Regions from separate parts of the Priestia sp. YIM B13491 genome, predicted to be linked through region 1. Evidence: riboswitches for the same ligand, from Rfam matches in the RefSeq annotation. Region 1 holds a riboswitch; each other region holds the start of a gene.
The links. Region 1 has a riboswitch for ZMP and ZTP ahead of ACFX4E_RS27625 (phosphoribosylaminoimidazolecarboxamide formyltransferase). Riboswitches for the same ligand answer to the same signal wherever they lie in the genome.
Positions count from the first base shown of each region.

Region 1 (8,105 bases):
AGATACTCACGAACAACTACAAGGTTAATAGAAAGGTAAGCCTTAATTAACGGCTTACCTCTTTTATTTATTATGACTACCTATAAAGTCCATTATGGTAACTACAAATGTATACCGTATATAGCGCTCGTCAAAGAATTATTATGATAGAATGGCATAAAAAGGTAGTTAATTAAGGGGATGTCTTTTTGATTGCAGTAAGTTCATGTTTAGCAGGAATAGAGTGTAGATATAACGGATCGCATAGTTTAGTAGGGAAGATTAAGGAATTAGTCGAGCAAGACAGAGCATTATTAATATGCCCTGAACTCTTAGGGGGCTTTTCAACTCCACGTGAATCAGCAGAAATTGTAGGGGGTACTGGAGAAGATGTATTAGATGGAAATGCTAAGGTAATAGAAAAGTCTGGAAACGACGTAACAAAATTATATATAGAAGGAGCCTATAAAGCATTAAACACTATTCAAGAGGCTAATGTTAGGTATGTTGTATTAAAAGAAAGTAGCCCTTCTTGTGGAAGTACTATGATTTATAATGGAGAATTTTCTAATACAAAGATAGCTGGTGAAGGGGTTACAACTGCTTTATTTAAGAGGGCTGGAATTCAGGTGATTTCTGAAAAACAGTTTTTAGATACTAGCTCCTTTTAAGTTCGGGTAAGGTATATCATGATAACCAGATTTGTGAATATTATACAATTAAGATAAAAAGCATGCAGAGGAGGATATATATCAGAGAGTATTTCTTAAAGACTGAAAGGTTAAGCTTTTCTATTTGGGATAGCGATGATATAAAATATGCAAATTCTCTTTGGGGAGATGAAAATGTAACGAAATTCATTGTTGCAAATGGAAAAATGTCTATAAATCAAATACAGAATAGACTCGATAAAGAAATAGAGATGTATCTTCAAAATAATATTCAGTACTGGCCTGTTTTTTTACTTCAGACAAACGAACATGTGGGTTGTTGTGGCGTACGTCCTTATAATACTCAAGATAAAATTCTTGAATTCGGAATACATTTAAAGCCTCTCTATTGGGGACAAGGAATAGCTCAAGAAGCAGCTCAAGCAGTCATAGATTATTCTTTTAATAACATTCCAATAAATGGTTTATTCGCTGGACATAACCCTAAAAATAAAGACTCTGCAAGATTACTTAAAAAACTAGGATTTAAGTATACACATGAAGAGTTTTATAAGCCAACTGGGTTACAACATCCTTCTTACTTACTAAAGAAGATTATAGCAGCAGCTAATTTTGCATTATTTCCAATAATACGTGTTATGTAAATTAGATTTGTATATGATATATAATAAAAAAGAAAAATTTGGATAAAAGTATTGTTAAAATTACTTTTATTATGTAAAATTTTCTTATAAAACAGACTATGTGTTACTGGCGTAAACATGGAGAACCATGAGGAAGCACATAGGTAACGGCCGTACGCCTGGGCAGAGTATTTGAACATGAGTTCAAATACTTTTTTTATTTAGAAAGGAGATTTTTAAGTGAAAGAAATTTGTTTACGATATGGGATGAATCCAAATCAAAGTAAAGCTAAAGTTCAGAATGCTGAGAACACGCCTATTAAAATCTTAAATGGAGAGGCAAGTTATATTAACTTTCTAGATGCATTAAATGCTTTTCAACTGGTCCGGGAGCTTCGACAGGCGACTGGTCAACCTGCAGCTGCATCTTTTAAACACGTAAGTCCAGCAGGTGCAGCTGTGTACTCTCCACTAAATGAGACACTTACTGAATCCTATTTTGTTGAAGGCCTAGACCTGTCTCCTTTAGCGATTGCTTATGCAAGAGCGCGTGGGACAGATAGGATGTCTTCGTTTGGAGATTGTGCTGCTTTTAGTGATGAAGTGGATATAACTGTAGCTACTCTCCTCAAAACAGAAGTTTCTGATATGATTGTTGCACCAAGCTACACTCAAGAAGCATTAGAGATTTTGAAACAGAAAAAGAAAGGAAAATATCTAATTTTAGAGATTGACCCAAACTATGTGCCTGATCGAATTGAAAAAAGGACGGTATTTGGTATTACTCTAGAACAACAAAGAAATGATGTACAGATTGGGAAAGAAGTTTTTAATCATATTGTTACGACTCAATGTGATATTCCTGATAATGCAAAGAGAGACCTTCTTGTTGCTCTTATTACATTGAAATATACACAATCAAACTCTATTTGTTTCGCTTTAGATGGCCAAACGATTGGAATTGGTGCTGGACAACAGTCTCGTATTCATTGTACAAGGTTGGCAGCTGAAAAAGCTGACAACTGGTGGCTAAGACAACATCCAAGGGCTCTTAACATGAAGTTCAGAGAAGGCATTTCTCGTGTAGAAGTGAATAATGCAATTGATGGATGGTTGAATGATGATATTACGAAGGTAGAAAATGAACAATGGCAAAAATGTTTTCAAGAAGTGCCTGCTAGGTTAAATAAAAGTGAGAAAACAGCATGGTTAAAAAGATTAAAAGACGTTTCCTATGCTTCCGATGCTTTTTTACCGTTCCGTGATAATATTGATCGTGCAGCTCAAAGTGGCGTTAAGTATGTGGTTCAAACAGGAAATTCTTTACGAGACGATCAAGTTACAGACGCAGCAAATGAATATCGGATGGTCATGGCTCATTCAGGTATTCGTGTGTTTCATCATTAAAGTTGTAAGGGAATTATTTACAATTAATTTTGGTTAGTTGATTATCTATCTTTAATTTAATAATAAAGGGGAATGCACTTCATGATGAATATACGTATAGCAACCATAGAAGATGCTGATGCAATCGTTGCAATAAAGCAAGATATCGTCGGAACAACTGATTCTCTTCTTCGGCTACCTGAAGAAGTGCAAGAAACGGCAGCAGAATATCGAAAAAAGATACAAATGAGACAAGAAGGTGGTGGTTTAACATTAATTGCAGAATTTAATGATCAAGTTATTGGATTTCTTTCTTTTTACAGGCCTTCCTATATGCGTTTGCATCATACTGGCTCGTTTGGCATTAGCGTTAAGCACGAGTTTTCAAATAAGAGAGTCGGAACAACGTTACTTTCTTATTTAATAGAATGGGCAAAAGAACAAGAGGGACTAGAAAAAATAAATTTAGATGTATTCTCAAATAATAAAGGAGCTATCCATTTATATAAAAAGTTAGGTTTTAAAGAAGAAGGAAGGCAAATAAATCAAATTAAGCTTAAAGATGGATCCTACGCTGATATTATCTTGATGGCACTATTTATATAAATTTTCATCTTAGAAAAAGAGATCAGTAACTCTTGAATTCAAATGTTACTGACCCCTTTTTACATTTTAGTTTTAATGCCTTTGAAATTAGTAGTTGGACAGAAAGTTTTTATTTATTAAGAGTTAAAAATAGACTACAGATAATTGTGATTATGGTAACTGCCTTTGTATATTCTATGCCCTTTTGTACTATTGATTGATCTATTGGAGGGATAATTATCAACATAACATTTTTTTCTGTGGCAGCATTAACCTAAGTAAATTTATAAATAAAATAGGGAGAGGTTAGAATGAAAATTCGTTCAGTAGAGGGAGCAGATTATTACGTAATATCTCCCTTAATTAATGAGTGGTGGAATGGTAGACAAATGTCTGATATGTTGCCAAAGCTATTCTTTGATCATTTTCAAAATACAAGTTTTATTGCTGAAGAAAAAGGTGAAATTATAGGTTTTCTAATTGGTTTCTTATCTCAATCACATATGAATGAAGCATATATTCATTTTGTCGGAGTTCATCCAGATTATAGAGGAAAGAAGATTGGAAAACAATTATATAGTCATTTTTTTGATGTTATTAAACAAAATGGACGAAATACTATTCGATGTGTAACGTCTCCTGGTAATAAAATCTCAATTGCTTATCATACAAAAATGGGATTTAATATTGAACAAGGCGATAAGAATTTAGACAATGTATCTTTACATACTAACTATGATGGAGTTAATCAGGACCGTGTTCTATTTGTAAAGCATTTGGTTTGATGTTGTGGTAACGGCGAATCTTTTCTATTTTCAGACAATATAAAATATTATTATGACCCCCAACTACAAAGAATACCTAAAGATGGGTATTTAACTGCCTCCATAATATACGTAATGCTTTTGGAAACACTAATTGTAATATCCTTTAAAGGTGGCATATTACAATGAAAATAACACTAATTATTTTATTGATCTTTGGAGGGATGAATCTTTCTTCAGTACTTGTTCGGGCGGAGCAAATTCAGGGCCCGTCTCTAATGAAAATGATTAAAAATTCCATTCCGTCTAATGCAATTCTTATAAAAGCTGACAGACCTCCATCCACAAAACCAATTCAATTTTATGACTTTAATCATGATGGACAAAAGGAGATCATTATTACCTATGAAATTAAAGCAAAAGAACAACCCTCTCCTTCTCAATTTGGAGTAATGATATTAAAAAAAGAAAAGGATGGAAATTGGAGAAAGCTATTTAATGACCAAGTTCAAGGAGTAGATTTAGACTTTTCAGGACTAGCTGATATTACAGGGAATGGTGTGAAGGACTACTTATGGGGAGTTACAATTGGAGCAGCAGCAGGAAGTCAGCTTAAAGTTATTCATTGGGATGATACATCCTTCAAAGAAATTGAAGAAGAACCATACCATAAAATAGATTTAGTAAAAGGGAACCAAAAGGTTGGTATTGCAACTTGGCATATGTACATTGGTGATAGTTATCTTGTAGATGTATTAAAATGGAATGGTGAAAAACTAGTTTATAATCAAGAATTATATTCTACATATTATCCTATTATTGAAAAGTTTTATAAAAATAAAATTAGAAAATTGGATGCCTGGTATTACTGGTATTGCCTTGCAGATGCCCAAATAAAAGCGAATTTATTTGATGAGGCTTCCAAATCCATAAAAAAAGGGAAATTATTGGCGAAGAAATTATCAATGCTGGAAGTGGTTCGAGATTTTAACAATTTAAGTAAGGTATTAGAAAGTAAGAAAAATACAACAGGACGTTAATTTAAATAAATACACTTAATTTTATTATTACTTCATCTAGAATGCTGGAAGAAAGCCTTTCTTTAAAAAAAGAAGGCTTTCTATTTTTTGTTGAAATAAAATATTTGTTAATACTTTCTTCCTGTTTATCTTTTCTGACTTCATAGCCGATTCCCATAGAAAAATATAGGTGCTTCATCTATATTTTTGATCCACAGATAAGCATGACTTTTTATTCCTTCTTTAACCCATACATCTCCTCGATTTCCTTGTCGATACCAGGTAATATATGAACCAATAACTTGAGGTCGAATATCCACTTCACTTCTCTTTGGGAAAGAAATTTGCTTCTGCTCTGCCGATTTTATATTAATGACATATAATTTTGAAAACATAGTAGGTACAGGGCCTTCTTTCCACTCCTTATTTTCTCTCGCGCGTGCAACTATAACTTCATTTGGAGAAAGCCACTCAATATCAAGATCAACAAAACCGTTAGGTGTATAATGTTTTTGGTGATTTGAAGCTGGGATATCAGCAACTGTTGTCTTTTTGTCCTGAACAAGAAATCTGCCTTCACCTGAAATATAGGCTAGTTTATTTTCTGTAGGCGCCCATTTCATCCACTCCTCATTCATAAGCATATTTCCTAAAGGTTGAAAATGTTTCCCCGTTGATGATAACACACAGAGGGTATTGCTATCGGCTGACCACGAAGCTGTAGGCGTAGCAAGAAAGCTAACCCATTTATGATCAGTACTCCATTTAAAATAATTTGCATCAATTGCAAACAAGTCAGGTGTATTCGTTTTAATTGTGTAAAAGGGTTTTATCTTTTCAGTATTTAGATTCGCATTGATAGGAACTCTAAAAAGGTGAACTGGTCCCCAGCCAGTAGGTAATAAATGTGACTGTGAAGAAACAAGAAATTCTTTTCCATTTGGAAACCATGTAAAATCACTAGTACCTAATGAAACATTATCAAATCCCATAGGGCGACCATTCTTTGTTTTTGTAACGTTAAGTACGCCACCAGCATTATAAGCAATTTGATTGGTGGTTGGTGACCATTCAAAACTGGTTGTCTCAATTGTTTCATAAGGTTGGTAGCTACGTTTCTGTTTTGTATCATAAACAAACAAATGAGTATTTTCCCCATTTTTATCTCCGTCTAAATAAGCAATGAAACGTCCATCATGTGACCACTTTGGAGAATAAATGTACCGACCTTTTGTAAGTTGCTGTTCTTTGTTACCCTCTATCATCCAAAGTTGATGTTCTCGAATGAAAGCAGCTCTAAGTGGCGATTCAGCTGAAACAATTGGCAAAAAAGTAAGAAAGCATACTATAAAGAAAAACATAAACTTAATTTTCATAAATCATTCCTCCTGCCTATAAGGTATCCAAACAAAGAGGATAAGATTAATTCATCAAGAAATTAATACAAGCAAAAGCCCTCTGTTGAATATGGAACTTCATCAATAGAGGGTGTGATGGAATTACAGGAATCACTAATAAAAAGTGCAGCTCCTCAGAAACTTCAGTTTTATCAGGGGACCACTTTTAGCAGCAATGTGTGGATAGCAAATCAATCAACCTTTTATAACCCAACTGATCTTGCAGTGTACTTTAACCATTCATTTGACAAGGTGGTAATTAAATTAATAAAAGGTGAAAAGGAAACCGGAAGTATAAAGCTAGGAAATCTTCGAGGCGGGATTAATATACCACTTACCAGTGCACGTAAAGAAGCAGGGTACTATAAAATTCAGCTCGTCAATGCGAATAAATATGGGAAAGAGATAGATCTTAAAGGTGGCATTCTTTATCATGATTAATTTTTAGGTTTTACGCTTGAAAAAACAACCCATTGTACAGTAGTTTTCCTAGTCGTTGAAATATAGATGTCATGTTGATAATGCTCTATTGCATCTTGAGTAGTTTGCTCAAGTTGCTATTTATTATCCGTTTATAGTGGGAGAAGAATATAAATCAATTTCTTTTACTGGTTATTTGTACCAAAAGGTCGGTAAGAAAGATAACAGCAAAGGGAACAATGCAAACAATGAAGATCTCACGAAAGACCATATAAGCCTTATTATTCATTTATATTGAATCCACCTTTATATCTTTGAGTAAACTTTTTAGGGTTTCTTAAGTAGTAGAATGTTCGAATAAAGGGAAAATATTCATATCAAATAAAACAACAGGGTTAATCATGCTGATATTCTTAGCATTTACTTCTCATAATGGTGATATGATAGGTTATTTGTCTTGGATGGCATAAAAAAAGCCAGTTCATTGAACAAACTGTAGCTTATTGTTCTTTATTGGATTAAAACTGTTGAGATAGACCTTTTCTTGAGCATACTGGAAATAATACCCTAGTTCATCTTGGTGGATTTTACGAGTAAAGAATCTTTCAAGTGTAGTGTTCTTGGCACAGCCAAAGAAGTAGTCCTCTGTATCAGTATAAAAGATGTCAATAGCGTAAATAGAAAAGTCATAAACATAGGGTAATCTGTACACAGCAAACTTACTAGTAATACCTTGCTCATACCTCTTGATGTGCTCTGTCTTTTTCATAACGTTTCAACTCCCTTGACTAAGGTTAACAGTACTCTGGAGAGTAATTCCTTCTTTTTATTTTATATAAAATAAAAAGAAGGACAACAAACAATGAAGTTGTCCCCCAAAAGCAGAAAATGAACAAAACATGTTGCATATACAATGTGTTTTGTCATTAATCGATAGTATACCATGAGAACAATGTCCTATAACCTTTGATACACACATGTATAGGAAATGACATATATCGTAGTCCTACTGAAACATTGGTCATAAAAAGAGCAGATTCTGTATTTTGTAATCGACTCTACATTCGATAGAAACCTACTTTTTCTTTTACCTAGGTTTCATCATTCATTAAGTAAATATTAAAGTACTTCGTACATCATAATACATTCTACATAAAAAAAGGAGAACTTCATGCTCCATTTCATTCAGAGACATCAATTATCGACTTCGGTTAATCCTCTTCACCACTATTCTCTTTCCAACTTTTTTGTAGTTTCCGAA
Region 1 is NZ_JBHZOR010000022.1:14,641-22,745, forward strand. Features, by position in the region: gene ACFX4E_RS27610 (MFS transporter) at 1-28, shown strand, start outside; gene ACFX4E_RS27615 (2-thiouracil desulfurase family protein) at 189-650, shown strand; gene ACFX4E_RS27620 (GNAT family N-acetyltransferase) at 713-1,294, shown strand; ZMP/ZTP riboswitch at 1,387-1,465, shown strand; gene ACFX4E_RS27625 (phosphoribosylaminoimidazolecarboxamide formyltransferase) at 1,514-2,680, shown strand; gene ACFX4E_RS27630 (GNAT family N-acetyltransferase) at 2,762-3,265, shown strand; gene ACFX4E_RS27635 (GNAT family N-acetyltransferase) at 3,556-4,029, shown strand; gene ACFX4E_RS27640 (hypothetical protein) at 4,194-5,048, shown strand; gene ACFX4E_RS27645 (TolB family protein) at 5,189-6,403, opposite strand; gene ACFX4E_RS27650 (hypothetical protein) at 6,521-6,865, shown strand; gene ACFX4E_RS27655 (hypothetical protein) at 7,326-7,613, opposite strand; gene ACFX4E_RS27660 (DinB family protein) at 8,056-8,105, opposite strand, start outside.

Region 2 (8,105 bases), on a different contig from region 1:
TACTCTTCATTCGCTTCAATAATATAAACACCAAGAGAAAAAACTTTCATGTTTTGCATTTGTTCTACCAAATTTTTAATGAGGTGATAGGCATGCAACAAGCAATCGAAAGTGTGATTAGCGTCATCAATGATTTTTTTTGGTCGAATTTATTAATTATTTTACTTGTCTCAATTGGTATTTATTTTACGATTCGCTCTCGTTTTTTGCAGTTTCGCATGTTGAAAGAAATGGTACTTGTTTTGAAAGAAGGACGAGCGGCTAAAGGTGGAGGAGTCTCCCCGTTTCAAGCTTTTTGCATAAGCATGGCAGCTCGAGTAGGAACGGGAAATATTACAGGGATAGCGATTGCTATTGCACTTGGTGGCCCGGGTGCTGTATTTTGGATGTGGATTATTGCCATTATCGGTTCAGTATCAAGTTTTGTAGAAAGTACACTCGCTCAAATTTATAAAGTAAAAGGATCAAACGGGTTTCGAGGAGGACCCGCTTATTATATGGAAAAAGGGTTAAATAAAAGGTGGATGGGCGGGCTATTTGCTGTACTCATTACACTATCATTTGGCCTGGTGTTTAACGCTGTGCAGTCTAATACGATTACGCTGGCATTTGAGAACTCTTTTGGAACGAGCCGCTTGTTGGTTGGGATTATTATGACAGTTATATTTGCGGTAATTATTTTTGGCGGAATCAAACGCATCGCCAAGATATCGGAATACATCGTGGTCGTATTGGCCGTTTTATACATTGGAATGGCTCTGTTCATTATCTTTAAAAATATTGATCAAATGCCTGCGGTTCTATCTCTAATTGTGAAAAATGCATTTGGATTTGAACAAGCGCTTGGGGGATCAATTGGTGCAACGTTAATCAATGGAGTAAAGCGCGGACTGTTTTCCAATGAAGCAGGAATGGGAAGTGCTCCCAACGCGGCGGCAACTGCAGTGACGAGTCATCCAGTTAAACAAGGTCTTATCCAAGCATTTGGTGTCTTGACGGATACACTCGTGATTTGTACAAGCACAGCATTTATCGTTCTCTTATCCCCAGCCTATAAGCAGGGACTAAGCGGCATTGAACTAACGCAGGCTTCTCTTAGTACCCATATCGGCTCTTGGGCATCGGGGTTTTTAGCTATCATGGTATTTCTATTTGCTTTTAGTACGTTAATTGGCAATTATTATTATGGAGAAACGAATATTGAGTTTTTAAATTCAAATAAGATGTGGCTTTGGTCTTATCGTGTAGGTGTTTTAGCGATGGTTATTTTTGGATCGATTGCTCAGCTTCAGCTTGTATGGAACTTGGCAGACTTATTTATGGGGATGATGGTAGTCGTGAACTTGATTGCTATTTTTCTATTATCGAAAGTGGCATTTTCCGCCTTGCATGACTATACTCAGCAGAAAAAGGAAGGGAAAAATCCAGTCTTTTATAGAGATGCGTTAGAAAACAATCAAAATATCGAATGCTGGGAAAGAGAATCTACTCCACCCCCTTCTGAAAAAGAGAATATTATCTAAAAAAAGTTCAGCCAATTGGCTGAACTTTTTTATGCGTTTTTCTTTAATTCAGTTTGCGGAGTGCCTTTAGAAAACAATGTTTCTTTCACACCGTTAGTTGCTGCTTTTGTTTTGGCCGAAAAGATTGGATTTAAAATAACAACTACGAGTAAGTTAGATAATAATCCCCAGAACCCTTCATAAAGACCAAATGAATTTCCTGTGGCATGGACGGTAAACGTTACAACCAGCCCTACTACTAATCCAGCAATCGTACTTTCTTTCGATTGATTTCTCCAGAACAGGCTGATAACGATAGCCGGGAAGATTTGTACCATACCAGATACCCCTAGTAACTGTAGGGAAACAAGTGCTTGAGGGAATAATAAACCGAATAAAAGTGCCAGTCCAATAACAACGAAAACCATAGAACGAGTAACCATTGTTAATGTTTTACCCTGTACATTTGGATTAATTAAATCTCTGAATATATTATTTGCAAATAAGTTAGATGCTCCGATAGCCATGATAGAACATGGAATTAATGAAGCAAGAGCAATCGTTGCATAAGCTAACCCTTGGCCAATGCCGCCATATGAATACTGAATTAAGGTTAATAATGCTAATCTAGGATCCGTTGTATCTTGAGGTAATACTTGATAAGCAATAAATCCTAAGAAGATGACTAGAATTAAAACAATATTGTAAAGCGGTAAGAAAATAGCATTTTTACGAAGCGAATCTGCACTTTTAGCAGTGAAAACACCTGTAGCAGCGTGGGCCCACATGAATAAAGCTAAAGCAGATACGAGTGATGCTGTAATAAACCATGGAATGCCTTTAGGTCCTTGTGTTGGGATCGTTAATAGCTGAGGTGCATCCTTTGCAACATTGTCGATCATGTTGCCCCAGCTTCCAAAATGCATAATTGGCAGAGAAACAACCATAAATAACATAATGGCCCATACTAAAATATCTTTAATAATTGCCGTATATGTGGGACCTTTAATTCCGCTGAAAAAGGTATAAAGAGCCACAAGAAAGAATGAAAGAATAACGACTGCTTTTACGTTAATGTAGCCAGTTCCTGCAACGCGAAGAGTATCTTGAATACCGCTAAGCTGAAGATCAATATATGGAATGAGCATCAATACACCTACTATAGCAATTAAAGAGGAGAGAAATTTACTGCTAAAACGTTCTCTGGCATAATCAGCAAGCGTAGTAAGTTTGTGCTTTTTAGCAACAGTCCAAAGCTTTGGAAGAAAAAAGTATGAAATTAAAAAGGCTAAAACAGAGTAAGGGATGGCAAAAAATGCGATGCTTCCTCCCTGATAAGCTGTACTTGTAAGACCTAGGAATGTATAAGCAGTATATAAATCTGCTCCTACTAAAAGCCAGACGAGCAGGCTTCCAAAACGTCTTCCACCTACAGCCCACTCTTCAACTGAGCTTCTAGATGATTTGTCACGTCCCGCTATAAAGCCAATTGCGATAACAACAAGAACAATTGCTGATGTGATTAAAAGTGCTGTTAAATTTCCTTGCATTATTCAATGTCCCCCCAAGATTTTTGTAAACGATAAATAATAAATGTACATACAGGCGTTAAGAAGACCCATAAAAATAACCATAAATGCAAAAGAGGTAATCCAAAAATAATTGGATGAATGTTATTTACAAAAGGTAAAACAGCGAATTGAGCAATAAATGGAATGATGAATAAAATAAAAATTATGAATTTTCTGTTCAATTTTACTCCTCCTACTAAAAATTTATCTAACAATGTTCACTATGATAGCAAGTCTGACATGGTAAAGCAATAAGTTTTTTGAAAATTTCGTTATAATCTATGAAAATTTTTTTAGAAAAACAAAAAAGAGCTTGTGATGAGAGTATATTTGAAATGATTATGAAAGAAAAAAAGGGGAATAATCTAAGCGAAGTTGCTCTTGAAGCAAAAAGAGAACGGAAAAGAAGAAATTTAGTTTTGACCGGGAAGTTTTTGTTATTTCGCTGAGATAAAGTATATTGCTATTGCATCATAAGAAAAGAATTTGTATGTTCAAATAGAGATTCATGGAAAGAATAAAACAGAGCAAATAAAAAAACTAGACAATAAGTGCTTGTCTAGTTCCACCACTCTGTCAATGGTCCTTTGTCGCCATAAACAGGATCTGTTGTAGGAATAGGTACTTGTGCAATTTCATCAAATACGTGAGGGCGGTCAGTTTGTTTTCCTGTTCGTAAATTGTAATCCATGCCCTCTGGATAAGCTCCAACCACTTTAAAATCAGCAGTTGACTGCAGACGCATATGCCCTGTTCCTGCAGGAAGTACGAGCACATCGCCAGCATGCACCACGATATTTTCCCCCATATGTCCACCTAGTTTTAAACGTGCAGATCCGCTAATTACACCTAGTGCTTCATGGGAATTGCTGTGGTAATGGTGAAAATCATGTATGCCACCTACCCAGCTGTTTTTCCAGTTGTGAGAATTAAAAATGCTCTCCACTTTCTCTTTCTTACTAATAAATACGTGTTCATACAATAAAACTGGAAGACGAGGGTGATTTGGAATGGTTCCGTCGTCATCAAAATAAAGAACTTTTACATTTGCATAATTCATAAGCATCCCTCTAACAATCTTTTTTCGTAATTTTCCCTGTTTTTTGCTTGCGTAAACAGAGAAGTTTGCTCGAAGTACTTCATTTGTTGCGAAGTGCATGATATGTAGGTTTTAACGTTTTCCTAAAAGAAGTCTCCCACTTCAAGCGTAGCTAAGTGGTGGACAGTTCACTTTAGTATCTTTTCTTCATATTGTATATAAGTAAAGGGTCTAGTGCAAGAATTCTATGGATATATAGCTGTTAATTCTTATTATGTAAATGAATACTATATATTAGTATAATCTTTAGAAGGTAATCTACTCGTGGAGTAAAAGAATCAAACAACAAGAAAAGTTAGGGTTTTAGTTATTTTTGTAATTAAAAAGAGGTTTCTAGAAGTTTTATTCGGAATTTTACGAATAATTTATTATTTTTATAAAAGTAATGTAAACATTTTTGTGTATTGAGTAATAGAAATGAATGTTATATACTGATAAAAAATATATTCCTATATGTGACTGGCGCAACATGGATGACCATGGGGGAGCATATAGCGTATAAGCCGCGCGCCTGGGCAAACACTTGAGAAATTTTCGCAAGTGTTTTTTTTATTTTCCTAGGGAAGAGGAGTAGATTTGGATGAGCAATATGCAAAGGAAGATGGGAACATTTGCTTTAACCATGACAGGCATAGGTTCGATTATCGGTTCAGGGTGGCTGTTTGGAGCATGGAAAGCAGCTCAAATTGCGGGACCCGCGGCTATTTTTTCATGGGTTATTGGAATGGTGGTTATTTTGACCATTGCTCTATCATATGCTGAACTGGGCGCGATGTTTCCACAAGCAGGGGGGATGGTTAAATATCCTCAGTATTCACACGGATCATTTATTGGTTTTTTGGCTGCTTGGGCTAACTGGATTTCAATCGCTTCAACGATAACAGTGGAGGCTATTGCATCTGTGCAATATATGAGTACTTGGCCGTGGAAATGGGCTCGCTGGACTCACGAATTAGTAGATAATGGAATTTTAACGTCCAAGGGGTTGGCAGTTGCGTCTTTGTTATTATTCGTTTACTTTTTTGTGAACTATTGGACGGTAAATCTCTTTGCTAAAGCAAACTCATTTATTACGATTGTTAAATTAATTATTCCTGGTTTAACGGCAGGGGCTTTATTTTTTGCTGGTTTTCATAGCGGAAACTTTTCAAGTGAGCATGGGGTTGCCCCTTATGGATGGGCCAGTGTTTTAACGGCAGTGGCAACATCAGGTATTGTGTTTGCATTTAATGGGTTTCAAAGTCCTGTAAATATGGCAGGAGAAGCAAAATCACCTAATAAATCGATTCCGGTAGCTGTAATTGGTTCAATTTTTATTGCAGGAATTGTATACATTATATTGCAAATTGTTTTTATCGGAGCAGTAAGTCCGTCATCAATTGCTGATGGATGGAATCATTTGAATTTTAATTCTCCTTTTGCTGATTTAGCGATTGCGCTTGGAATTAACTGGCTAACAATTGTGTTATACGCAGACGCATTTGTTTCTCCTTCCGGCACAGGTGCTACATATACGGCAACTACTTCTAGAATGTTATACGGGATGCAGCAAAATGGATATTTGCCAAAGATCTTTGGTACGCTTCATCCACTTTACAATGTCCCGCGCCCAGCTATGTGGCTAAATTTAGCAGCTTGCTTTTTGTTTCTCTTTTTATTTAGAGGATGGGGTGTCTTAGCAGAAGTGATCTCAGTAGCGACGCTTATCTCTTATATTATGGGTCCTGTAGCGCTTATAACATTAAGAAAAACGGCTTCACACTTTTACCGTCCATTTTATTTAAAAGGGGCATCAGTTATTGCGCCATGCGGCTTCGTTTTTGCTTCCTTGACGCTTTACTGGGCAAGGTGGCCACTTACAGGTGAAGTGATCTTTATTATGGCAATTGGCCTGCCTGTTTATTTTTATTACCAAGCGAAAAATAAATGGGTGGGCTTTAAAAAAGAATTTTTAACCGGGGCTTGGATGCTTATCTATTTAGCGTGCATGATTTTTATTTCCTACATAGGAAGCGAAAAATTCGGAGGCAAAAATATTTTGCCTTTCGGATGGGATATGCTAGTGATTGCTTGCGTATCATTAGCTTTTTATTACTGGGGAATTAAGAGTGGCAAATCTAACCGATATATGAAAGAAGCTGAACAAATCAATCAAGAAAATTTTAAATCTAAATAAAAAAACACGAGCCAGTGCTCGTGTTTTTTTATTTAGGTGAGTGGAGAGTTTAGACTTAGTTTTTATCAAAATATTGTAAAAAATATAGATTTTAAGGTTTAAGTATTTATACAGAGGGAACCTTTATTTGGGATAAAGTTCTAAAAAAACAAAATAAAGGGGATTAGGCAGCTGTGAAAAAAATGAATGTTTTGGCTTTAGCTTTTGTACTTATGCTAGTATTAGCGGCTTGCAACAGTTCTAAGGAAACGGGAGGGTCTACTTCGGCTAAAAATAAGGCGATTGAAGCATCTATTGACAGCGCTTCTTACATTTTAGTAGATAGTGATGAAGGAGCTACAAGTGAAGAAAAAGGGCTGTTGAAAGTTGATTTAAAAGTGAAAAATGTCTCCAAAAACAGTATATCTTTATCGGATTATGACGGTGTTTATTTATACGAAGGAGATGAACAGCTGTCTCCAAAAACGGGAGTGAACAGTCGTGAGCTCGGACTAGAAAGCAGTGCATCTGACAAAATTGGTGCTGGAAAGCAAAAAAATTTAACGTTTGTCTTTGAAGTCAAAAAAGATAAAAAGTATAAAATTGGGCTTCAGCCAAAATCATCTGATTATGATGAAGAAATTGACGAAGTGACATTAACACTGGATACAAAGAAATACGCGAAAAGCTATAATAAGCTGCAAGACCCAGAAAAAGCTCTGCAAGCTTATACAGAAGTCCTTTACTTAAATAAAGAAAACGTAGACTATGATAAATATGTAACAGCAGATAAAACAGCTGTTATAGAAGAACAGAAAAAAGCGTTTAAAGAAGAATTAAAAGGTGCGTTTTCTAATAGTTTAACCGACAAAGCAAAAAAAGACTTTTTTAACATGTATAAAGATGTTTTAAAAGAAAAAGCAAGCGTGAAAACAAATGTGATTGCGAATGCAAATAATAAAGCAGTAGTAGAGGTGGAGTACACGACTCTTAATTTATCAGACTTGTATTCATACGTATCGCAGCTTAAACGAGCCTACACAGAGGAAACGAAGGATTATGATACAGAACACTCTGAAGAGTTTGCCGCTTCTCACTTCAAAGATATTGTAAATGAATTGGAAACAAAAGAAGGAAGTCGCCCCCTACGAATTTTTATGGTGAAAGAAGATGGGAAATGGACTGTGAAACCAAGTGACCTATACAGTGATTCTTTAGGTAAAACGTTTGGATCAAGCTATATTCGATAGACAAAAAAGAGAAGAATTTTTCTTCTCTTTTTTGTTTTCTGTAAATAAATCAACGAGTTTTTTGTAAAGCTAAATTTATCAAAATATGCTAGTATAGGTTCATTCATTCTTTTATTCTTATTATGATAGGCATCAATGGAGGTTCTTACTAATGAAAGCAAATTATTGTAAAGATACAAAGGCTGTTCGAACGAGCCGCATTTTTCCTAATGATATTAATAATCACAATACGTTATTTGGCGGAAAGTTAATGAGTGATATTGATATGATTGCGTCCATTTCAGCTTATCGTCACAGTCGTACAGAGTGTGTAACAGCTTCAGCAGACTCTATTCATTTTCTGCACCCTATTACGCCTCAGGATTCTGTATGTTTGGAGTCATACGTATCATGGACAGGTCGTTCATCCATGGAAGTGTTTGTGAAAGTGATTAAAGAAAATTTAAAAACCGGGGAGCGTCAAATTGCAGCCACATCATTTTTAACTTTTGTGGCAATGGATGATGATGGAAAGCCCCGTGCAGTACC
Region 2 is NZ_JBHZOR010000002.1:763,282-771,386, reverse strand. Features, by position in the region: gene ACFX4E_RS09925 (alanine/glycine:cation symporter family protein) at 93-1,523, shown strand; gene ACFX4E_RS09920 (sodium:solute symporter family protein) at 1,553-3,052, opposite strand; gene ACFX4E_RS09915 (DUF3311 domain-containing protein) at 3,052-3,255, opposite strand; gene ACFX4E_RS09910 (cupin domain-containing protein) at 3,633-4,232, opposite strand; ZMP/ZTP riboswitch at 4,618-4,696, shown strand; gene ACFX4E_RS09905 (glutamate/serine transporter AimA) at 4,753-6,348, shown strand; gene ACFX4E_RS09900 (DUF5105 domain-containing protein) at 6,531-7,577, shown strand; gene ACFX4E_RS09895 (acyl-CoA thioesterase) at 7,729-8,105, shown strand, end outside.
Region 2: linked by a shared signal. The riboswitch ahead of ACFX4E_RS09905 (glutamate/serine transporter AimA) and the one ahead of ACFX4E_RS27625 (phosphoribosylaminoimidazolecarboxamide formyltransferase) in region 1 are both predicted to bind ZMP and ZTP.

Region 3 (8,105 bases), on a different contig from region 1:
AGGGGCAGAAGATCGAATTAAGCTTTTTCGACTAGCGTGGGATTTAACTATGAGTCCGTTTGGCACAAGAGAAACACTGTATGAACGTTTTTTCTTTGGAGAGCCTGTACAGTTAACCAGTTATCTGTACTTATCTTATGATAAAGAGCGCTATGTACAGAGAGTAACCGATTTTTTGAAAAGTTAACGGAGAAAACGAATCTCCGCTGGGTATGATAGTTTAGTTACTAAAACAGCGGAGATGCTTATTGAATAAATTTTAAAAATCTGCAATAATTTTCAAGGAATCATTTCTGTGAAAATACTAAGGAATACTATAAAGGTAGGATGTGACAATGAAGCAATTAATCTATTTTGGTTTAGAACAAGCAAAATCTTGTGTTTTTCCTGTTATCATTTTTCTTACGTTGGCTATGACAAAAATAATTGAAGTACCGTTTATTTCTAGATATGACCTTATTCTATTAGTCTGTCTAGGAACTCAAGTTTTAATGGTGATGTTTAAACGAGAAACGCTTGATGAAGTAAAAGTCATCGCAGTATTTCATTTAATTGGACTAGCGTTAGAACTCTACAAAGTTCATATGGGCTCATGGAGCTATCCGGAAAAAGCTTTCACTAAAGTCTGGGGAGTTCCGCTGTACAGCGGATTTATGTATGCTAGTGTAGCCAGCTACATGTGCCAAGTGTGGAGAAGGCTTGAATTAAAGCTTACGAACTGGCCTTCTACATGGGTTGTCAGTATACTAAGTGCGGCTATTTACCTTAACTTTTTCACGCATCATTTTATTTACGACTTCCGCTGGTTTTTAAAACTTTTTACTTTACTTATTTTCTATCGAACTTTTGTATATTTTACGGTTAACAAACGTACATATCGCATGCCTTTAGTATTGTCTTTTGTACTGATTGGCTTTTTCATTTGGATCGCTGAAAATATCGCAACATTTTTCGGAGCATGGCAGTATCCAGATCAACAGCAGCAGTGGACAATGGTTCATATAAGTAAAATTAGCTCTTGGCTTCTTCTTGTGATTGTTAGTTTCTTGATTGTTGCTTTACTAAAGCATTTAAAAGAAAATCAAAGCCAATTTAAACAAAGAAAGAAATCAAAAGAAACAAACGAAATATATGAAAGATAGAAACATAACTATGTACACGCTGTTAATATGAAGTGCAGAACCTTTGGAGGCTTATATGCAAGAATATATTTTTTATCTTCCCTATTTTAAATCAGCGGGGAAGACCATAGCGGTTACAAATGAAAATGGAGAAAACGTCGGACAGCTTAAGAGAATGCATAAAAATATGTGGACGAAAAGTATTGATTTTTTAACTCGTGATGGACTTCCAGTGTTAGATTCTATTTCTTGGTTTCCTATCTTTTCCTGCGGCTTAAAGGTACATTTACAAGTTCAATGGAAAGGAAGAACGGTGTTTATTGATCACGTAAAAAAACACCGGTGGGTGATAAAAGAAAATGGAAAAACAGTGGGAGATCTATTAGGTAAAGGAATAATTAACAACGAAGGAGCACAAGAAATTAGATGGGGAAATAACGTCTACATGTTAAGCAGTCATGAAGCTGTAGAGGAAGCGTGTATTTTTAATCAAAAAAGAGAAAAAGTCGCAGAGTTTAAATCAGACCTTTTTCATTTTAAAGAAGGCAAACACTCAATAAGAGTAACAGAAGAACTGCCCGTACCCATTTTTATCGCTTCTTACTATATAACTACTTTTATTATGCCATACATATAATCAGGCGCAGAATCATTCTGCGCCTGATTTTTATATCATGATTTTACAAATATCATTTGTGAATTCAACGGGATCACTAATAGATAAACCTTCAATTAGAAGAGCTTGGTTATATAATAAATTTGTATAGAGGTCTAATTTCCCTTTATCATTTTCAAATGCATCTTTTAAAGAAGCGAATACATCATGATGTACGTTAATTTCTAACACTTTTTCTGCTTTTACATGCTGATTATCAGGCATAGCACTTAAAATTTTCTCCATTTCAATCGTTACTTCACCATCAGCTGATAAGCAAACGGGGTGTGTTTTTAAACGTTTAGACGCGCGCACATCTCCTACTTTTCCCGCCAAAGCTTTTTTCATATAGTCAAATAGCTCTTTATTTTCTCTTTCCTCAGACTCATTGAGCTCTTCTTCTTCTGCTTCAATCCCTAAGTCACTGCTTGAAACAGATTTAAATTCTTTTTCTTCGTACGTCATTAACATTTTAATTGCAAATTCATCGATATCTTCTGTAAAATACAGAATTTCGTACCCTTTATCTGCAACCAATTCTGCTTGAGGAAGCTTTTCAATTCGGTCATACGATTCACCTGATGCATAATAGATATACTTTTGATCTTCAGGCATGCGCGATACATACTCATCTAGTGTTACGAGCTTTTTCTCTGTAGAAGAATAGAATAAAAGCAGGTCTTTTAATACGTCTTTGTTGCTGCCAAAGTCACTGTAAACGCCGTACTTCAACTGGCGGCCAAATGATTCATAAAACTTCTCGTACTTTTCACGTTCGTTTTTAAGCAAGCTTTTTAATTCATTTTTGATTTTCTTGCCGATGTTTTTGGCAATCAGCTGAAGCTGGCGGTCTTGCTGCAAAATTTCACGTGAAATATTAAGAGATAAATCTTCAGAATCTACCATACCTTTTACAAAGCTAAAGTAATCTGGAAGAAGATCTGCACATTTATTCATAATTAAGACGCCGTTTGAATACAGTTCAAGCCCTTTTTCAAATTCTTTTGAGTAGTAGTCAAACGGACTATTTTCTGGGATAAATAAAATGGCATTGTAGCGAATCGTTCCATCCACATTAATATGAAGGTGAGTGAGCGGTTTATCAAATCCGTAGCGCTTTTCTGAATAAAACTGCTCATAGTCTTCTGAAGTCAATTCATTTTTATTTTTCTTCCAGATAGGTACCATACTGTTGATAACTTGCTCTTCTGTATAATCTTCTAGCTCGTTATCAGCACCTTCTTTAGGACGTTTTTCCGTTATGTCCATTTTAATCGGGTAGCGGATAAAGTCTGAATACTTTTTAATGATCTCTTTTAAACGATACTCTTCTAGATACTCATCATATGTTTCATCTTCTGTATTTTCTTTAATTTTTAAAATAATTTGAGTCCCAACCGTTTCTTTTTTGCAAGGCTCGATTGTATAACCATCAGCACCAGTAGATTCCCATTTATGGGCTTCATCGCTGCCTAACGCTTTACTAATCACCGTCACGACATCTGCCACCATGAACGCTGCGTAAAACCCAACGCCGAATTGGCCAATAATCGTGTGCCCGTCCTTTGTTTCATTTTCGTTTTTAAACGCAAGGGAACCACTTCGCGCAATTGTGCCCAAGCTGCTTTCAAGCTCTTCTTGCGTCATGCCAATTCCAGTATCCGTAATGGTTAAGGTACGGTTAGTTTTATGTGGTGTTACTTTTATGTAATAGCTTTCTTTGTTAAAACGCAAGGAGTCGTCTGTTAAGGCTTTGTAATAAATTTTATCGATTGCATCGCTTGAATTTGATAGAAGTTCTCTCAAAAATACTTCTTTTTGAGAATAGATGGAATTAATCATCATCTCTAATAATCGCTTTGATTCGGCTTTGAATTCTTTTTTTGACATAAGAAGTTCTCCTTTCCAAATAGGGCTTATAAAATAATTAGCACTTGAGTGGATAGAGTGCTAATCACTCTTTTTATTTAACATGTATTAGGATATTTGTCAATATATTAGGAGATTCGCTAAAGAGAGTAAAAATTAGACTGAAAAAAGCAAACTTTTAAAAAAAAGGTTGAACGTTCTGAAAGAGTTTGCTAGAATATACTTAATTTCAAAGACTATATGTGACTGGCGAAACGCGGATAACCGTGAGGAAGCATATAGTGACGTAGCCGTTCGCCTGGGCAGAGGTAAGGGATTAATACATATCTCTTACCTCTTTCTGTTTAGGGGGAGAGGATATAGAAGTTATCACACATGTAGGCTGAAAAACCAGACTTTTTAAAAAATTAAAATTAAGTTCCTTTATCCAAAGGTAAAAACATGTAAAACTACGATGATAATCAGAGGAGAGTACAAAATGAGCACATTAACATTAGAAAAAGTACAAACAATCAAAACATTAAACAACATTGCACAAAAAGGTCTAAATGTTTTTAATCAAGAAGGTTATCAAATTGACAACGACAGCGAAAATCCAGATGCGATTGTCGTGCGTAGCTTTAACATGCACAGCATGACATTTGACCAAAATTTAAAAGCTATTGCACGAGCTGGAGCAGGGGTTAATAATATACCGGTGGACGCTTGCACGGAGCAAGGTATCGTTGTATTTAATACGCCAGGAGCTAATGCAAACGCAGTAAAAGAAATGGTTTTAACTACAATTATGGCTTCTTCTCGTAACTTATTTGCTGGAGTTGAATGGACAAAAGGATTAGATGGCCAAGGTGATCAAATTCCTAAATTAGTTGAAGCAGGTAAAAAACAGTTTGTTGGAAAAGAAATCAAAGGTAAAACGTTAGGCGTTATTGGTTTAGGTGCAATTGGTGCTCTTGTAGCAAACGATGCGCTTGATTTAGATATGGACGTAATTGGTTTTGATCCATTCATTTCTGTTAATACAGCTTGGAATTTGTCTCGCAACGTACAGCGTGCAATGTCTCTAGAAGAACTATTTGCAGCATCTGACTATATTACGGTTCACGTTCCATTAACGGACGATACAAAAGGTGTTTTCAATAAAGAAACGTTTAGCATCATGAAACCTGATGTTCATATTTTGAACTTCTCACGCGGTGAGCTTGTAAACGAAGAAGATATGAAAGCTGCTCTTGAAAGTGGAAAAGTTGGACGATACATTACAGATTTCCCAAATCAAAATGTCTTGAACATGAAAAATGTTGTGCCAATTCCTCATCTAGGGGCATCAACTCAAGAATCAGAAGAAAACTGTGCGGTAATGGCAGCACGTCAAGTGAAAAATTTCTTAGAAACTGGAAACGTTAAAAACTCAGTGAACTTCCCGAATGCATCTCTTCCTTACACTGGGAAAAAACGCGTAGCTGCTTTCCATCACAACGTGCCGAATATGGTAGGACAACTTACGCAAGTTTTCTCAAACTACAATTTAAACATCGCAGATATGGTGAACAGAAGCCGCGGTGAATATGCGTATACAATGATCGATATTGACAATCAAGTAAGTGACGAGATTGTGCCTGAGCTAGAAGAAAAAATTGGTCAAATTGAAGGAATTATTACAAGTCGTATTATCTAATTTGGTTACTATCATATTCTAGTGTTGCAGCCCTAACTTAGAAAAGTTAGGGCTGTTTTTACATAGTGTTTATCTTCATATCATTTCCTTCATTCCCATAGCATATAGAAATACCTTTAAAGAGGTGAACGTTTTGTCAGGAGAACTGATCGGAATTTTGATAGGGTCGCTCATCGCGCTGGCAGGAACATTCATTACGTCTGTCGTAGCCATAGTGATGTCGAAAGAGCAATACAAGCAAGAGCTTCGCAAAGCATTTATCCAAAAGAAAGTTGATGCCTATACCCATGTGTGTCAAGTTATTCTAGCTATAAAAAACGATTTACTTACAAAAACTGTTTCTTCAGCCGGATTAAACTGGACGGCTCAATCTATTAACAAACTAGCAGATGTGTGTATTACGGAAGGGCTATGGATCGATGAAGAAGACAGCAAAAAGCTGGAGGTTCTGCAGAAGCAGCTTTCAAAATTTGTATTTGATGAAATAGAACTGTCTAGACATGATATTCTCACAGTCTGTTATGAAATTATTGAATATTGTGAAAAAAAGGTAAGGATTCTTCATTTTATGACTACAAAAGAATAGGTGATTACTACTTTAAGAAGTGATAGTAGAAGTATTAAAATAGCATCGAAGTATAAAGTCAAAAAAACAATCCGTTTATACACCAGCAGTCAACGAGGGCATTAGGAAGGTAAAGGCCAAGAGGGAATTTTATTTTGTAAAAGCGATAGGAAAAGATAGGCTCAGTACCGGGTCTATCTTTTTGCGTTTATATAAAGAGTAAATATATTTATATATGCATGTGTCCAAGCATTTATAGAAAAACCTCATAAAATATAGTACAGAAAGGAGATGATTGTATGTCAAATTACGAGTCGAGTAAACCTTATATTAAAGCTGTTAATATACCTAATCCTTTATATCAATCTTTAAAAGGAGACTACTTTGTCGGACAAACTGAGCCTATTCGTTTTGGTGGAAATAGAAATGCTTGGGGCGGGTTAGTTAACCCTTCCGGCTCCGGAGTAGATTTATTTGTGAATGCTTTTACTATCACTAACTATTCCAACGAACCTTTTACTGCTGAAATTTGGTTTAACTCTATCCCGCCTGGAAAAGGAACAACTTCAGATAATGTGAGTCCAGCAAATACTACAATACGTTCAAAACCAAAAGGGAAAATTAAATTTGCAGAAATGGTAAAAGGCTTTCCTACTAAAGGGGTAAACGTATTTAACCGTGTTGTTCCGCCGAAAAGTACATTAGTAAGTGATGAAGACGGCAAATTTATCTTTCCAAACAACGGTTCATACGTTATTTTCTTAGTTTCTCCGGGAAACAAAGAAATTGAAGCTGAAATTGCATATGGATGGTTCGAGAAAAAACGTAAGAAGGACTGTTAACTAAATAGGCCTTAACGATTGTATAAGCAGTGTATGAGCTATTTCATATTTCATACAGTTCTTAACAAACAGTAAGTGTTTATGAAAAGAACTTTGCAGCAACATACAAAGTTCTTTTTTTATAGCTTGCGTTTTTTCGTTCAATTGTGGATATAACTAAAGAAAAACAAAGCAAGCAAAAGGATAATTCCAACTACACAAGCCATTCGAATGGTATTTAAGGATGTTGATAACTAAGGGATTAAAGCGATAATACATAAAACTAAGCTACCTAGTACAATGGCAAAACGAATAACAAAAACGACTGTTATAGAACGAATGCCACATACAGCTGATATACTAATCACTTCTTTGTAGAATTAAGTAACCTTTTCGTCCAGGGTATAAGCATGCTTAACATCTCACGTTAATGTCTACATTCACATTATCTTAAGTTTCAATTCATACTGGCTTCATATAAATTAATCATACTGAATGTATTAATAAAAGATATGAGGTGGGACAATGTTAAACAAGCTTTTTAAACTATTTACAACAGAAACCGAGATATCTAAAGATAAAGAAGTAGATCTCCACGAAGAGAACGATTTTACCGAAGTTTGTGATGATTATTTCATTATAGATGAGTACTAGAAACCCTATAAAACGCTGCAAAATTGAAAGAATTGATTGAGTATATCTGTATAACCAGTAATTGTACAAGGGTCGTAAAGGTATACTTTTACGGCGAATTAATATTGATGAATTGCTTTTTACGTGAAACAATGTGAAAAAAATGGGCATCCTAGAAGCAAAAGGAGGGGATTGAATGGGCAAAGAACCAAATGATGAAACAAGTGAAGGGCTGAATCAGCTTTTTGAAATCATCAATGCAAAAGGCGACGAGGGCGAACTTAGAGAAATTGTCAGTAGGAGTAGTGAAAAGAATAATCATAAAAATCATGAGGATCAATCGTAAAAAGAAAATAAAAAACCTCTTCATGGAAATCATGAAGAGGTCAGATGAAATAGTATTGCAACCATTCCACCCTGCAGAGTGTTAAAGTGGTTTAAACTCTTGATACAACTGGTTTTATGGAACTGATGGGATTCGAACCCACGACCCCTTGTCTGCCAGACAAGTATTCTCCCACTGAACTACAGTCCCGATTATGTAGAGCCTTCATTGCGTGTTGACTCTACTATATTTTAATACGTATGCAGCGCATTCGCAATAGTTATTTTCAGTGTTTTCTAATTTTTTCATATGAATATTAACTTCTAAAAAAATCATTTACTTCTTGTTTATACGTATAAAAAAAACTTGGAATTTGGTTTGGTTCCAATCCTTGTGCAGCATATTTGCTGATGGATTCGTAGTACCATTTCTGCTTTT
Region 3 is NZ_JBHZOR010000004.1:610,761-618,865, forward strand. Features, by position in the region: gene hpaB (4-hydroxyphenylacetate 3-monooxygenase, oxygenase component) at 1-187, shown strand, start outside; gene ACFX4E_RS18070 (DUF817 domain-containing protein) at 336-1,142, shown strand; gene ACFX4E_RS18075 (tubby C-terminal domain-like protein) at 1,198-1,758, shown strand; gene htpG (molecular chaperone HtpG) at 1,789-3,666, opposite strand; ZMP/ZTP riboswitch at 3,878-3,956, shown strand; gene ACFX4E_RS18085 (phosphoglycerate dehydrogenase) at 4,124-5,323, shown strand; gene ACFX4E_RS18090 (hypothetical protein) at 5,448-5,909, shown strand; gene ACFX4E_RS18095 (DUF6143 family protein) at 6,188-6,730, shown strand; gene ACFX4E_RS18100 (hypothetical protein) at 7,539-7,688, shown strand; tRNA gene ACFX4E_RS18105 (tRNA-Ala) at 7,806-7,877, opposite strand; gene ACFX4E_RS18110 (HD domain-containing protein) at 7,984-8,105, opposite strand, start outside.
Region 3: linked by a shared signal. The riboswitch ahead of ACFX4E_RS18085 (phosphoglycerate dehydrogenase) and the one ahead of ACFX4E_RS27625 (phosphoribosylaminoimidazolecarboxamide formyltransferase) in region 1 are both predicted to bind ZMP and ZTP.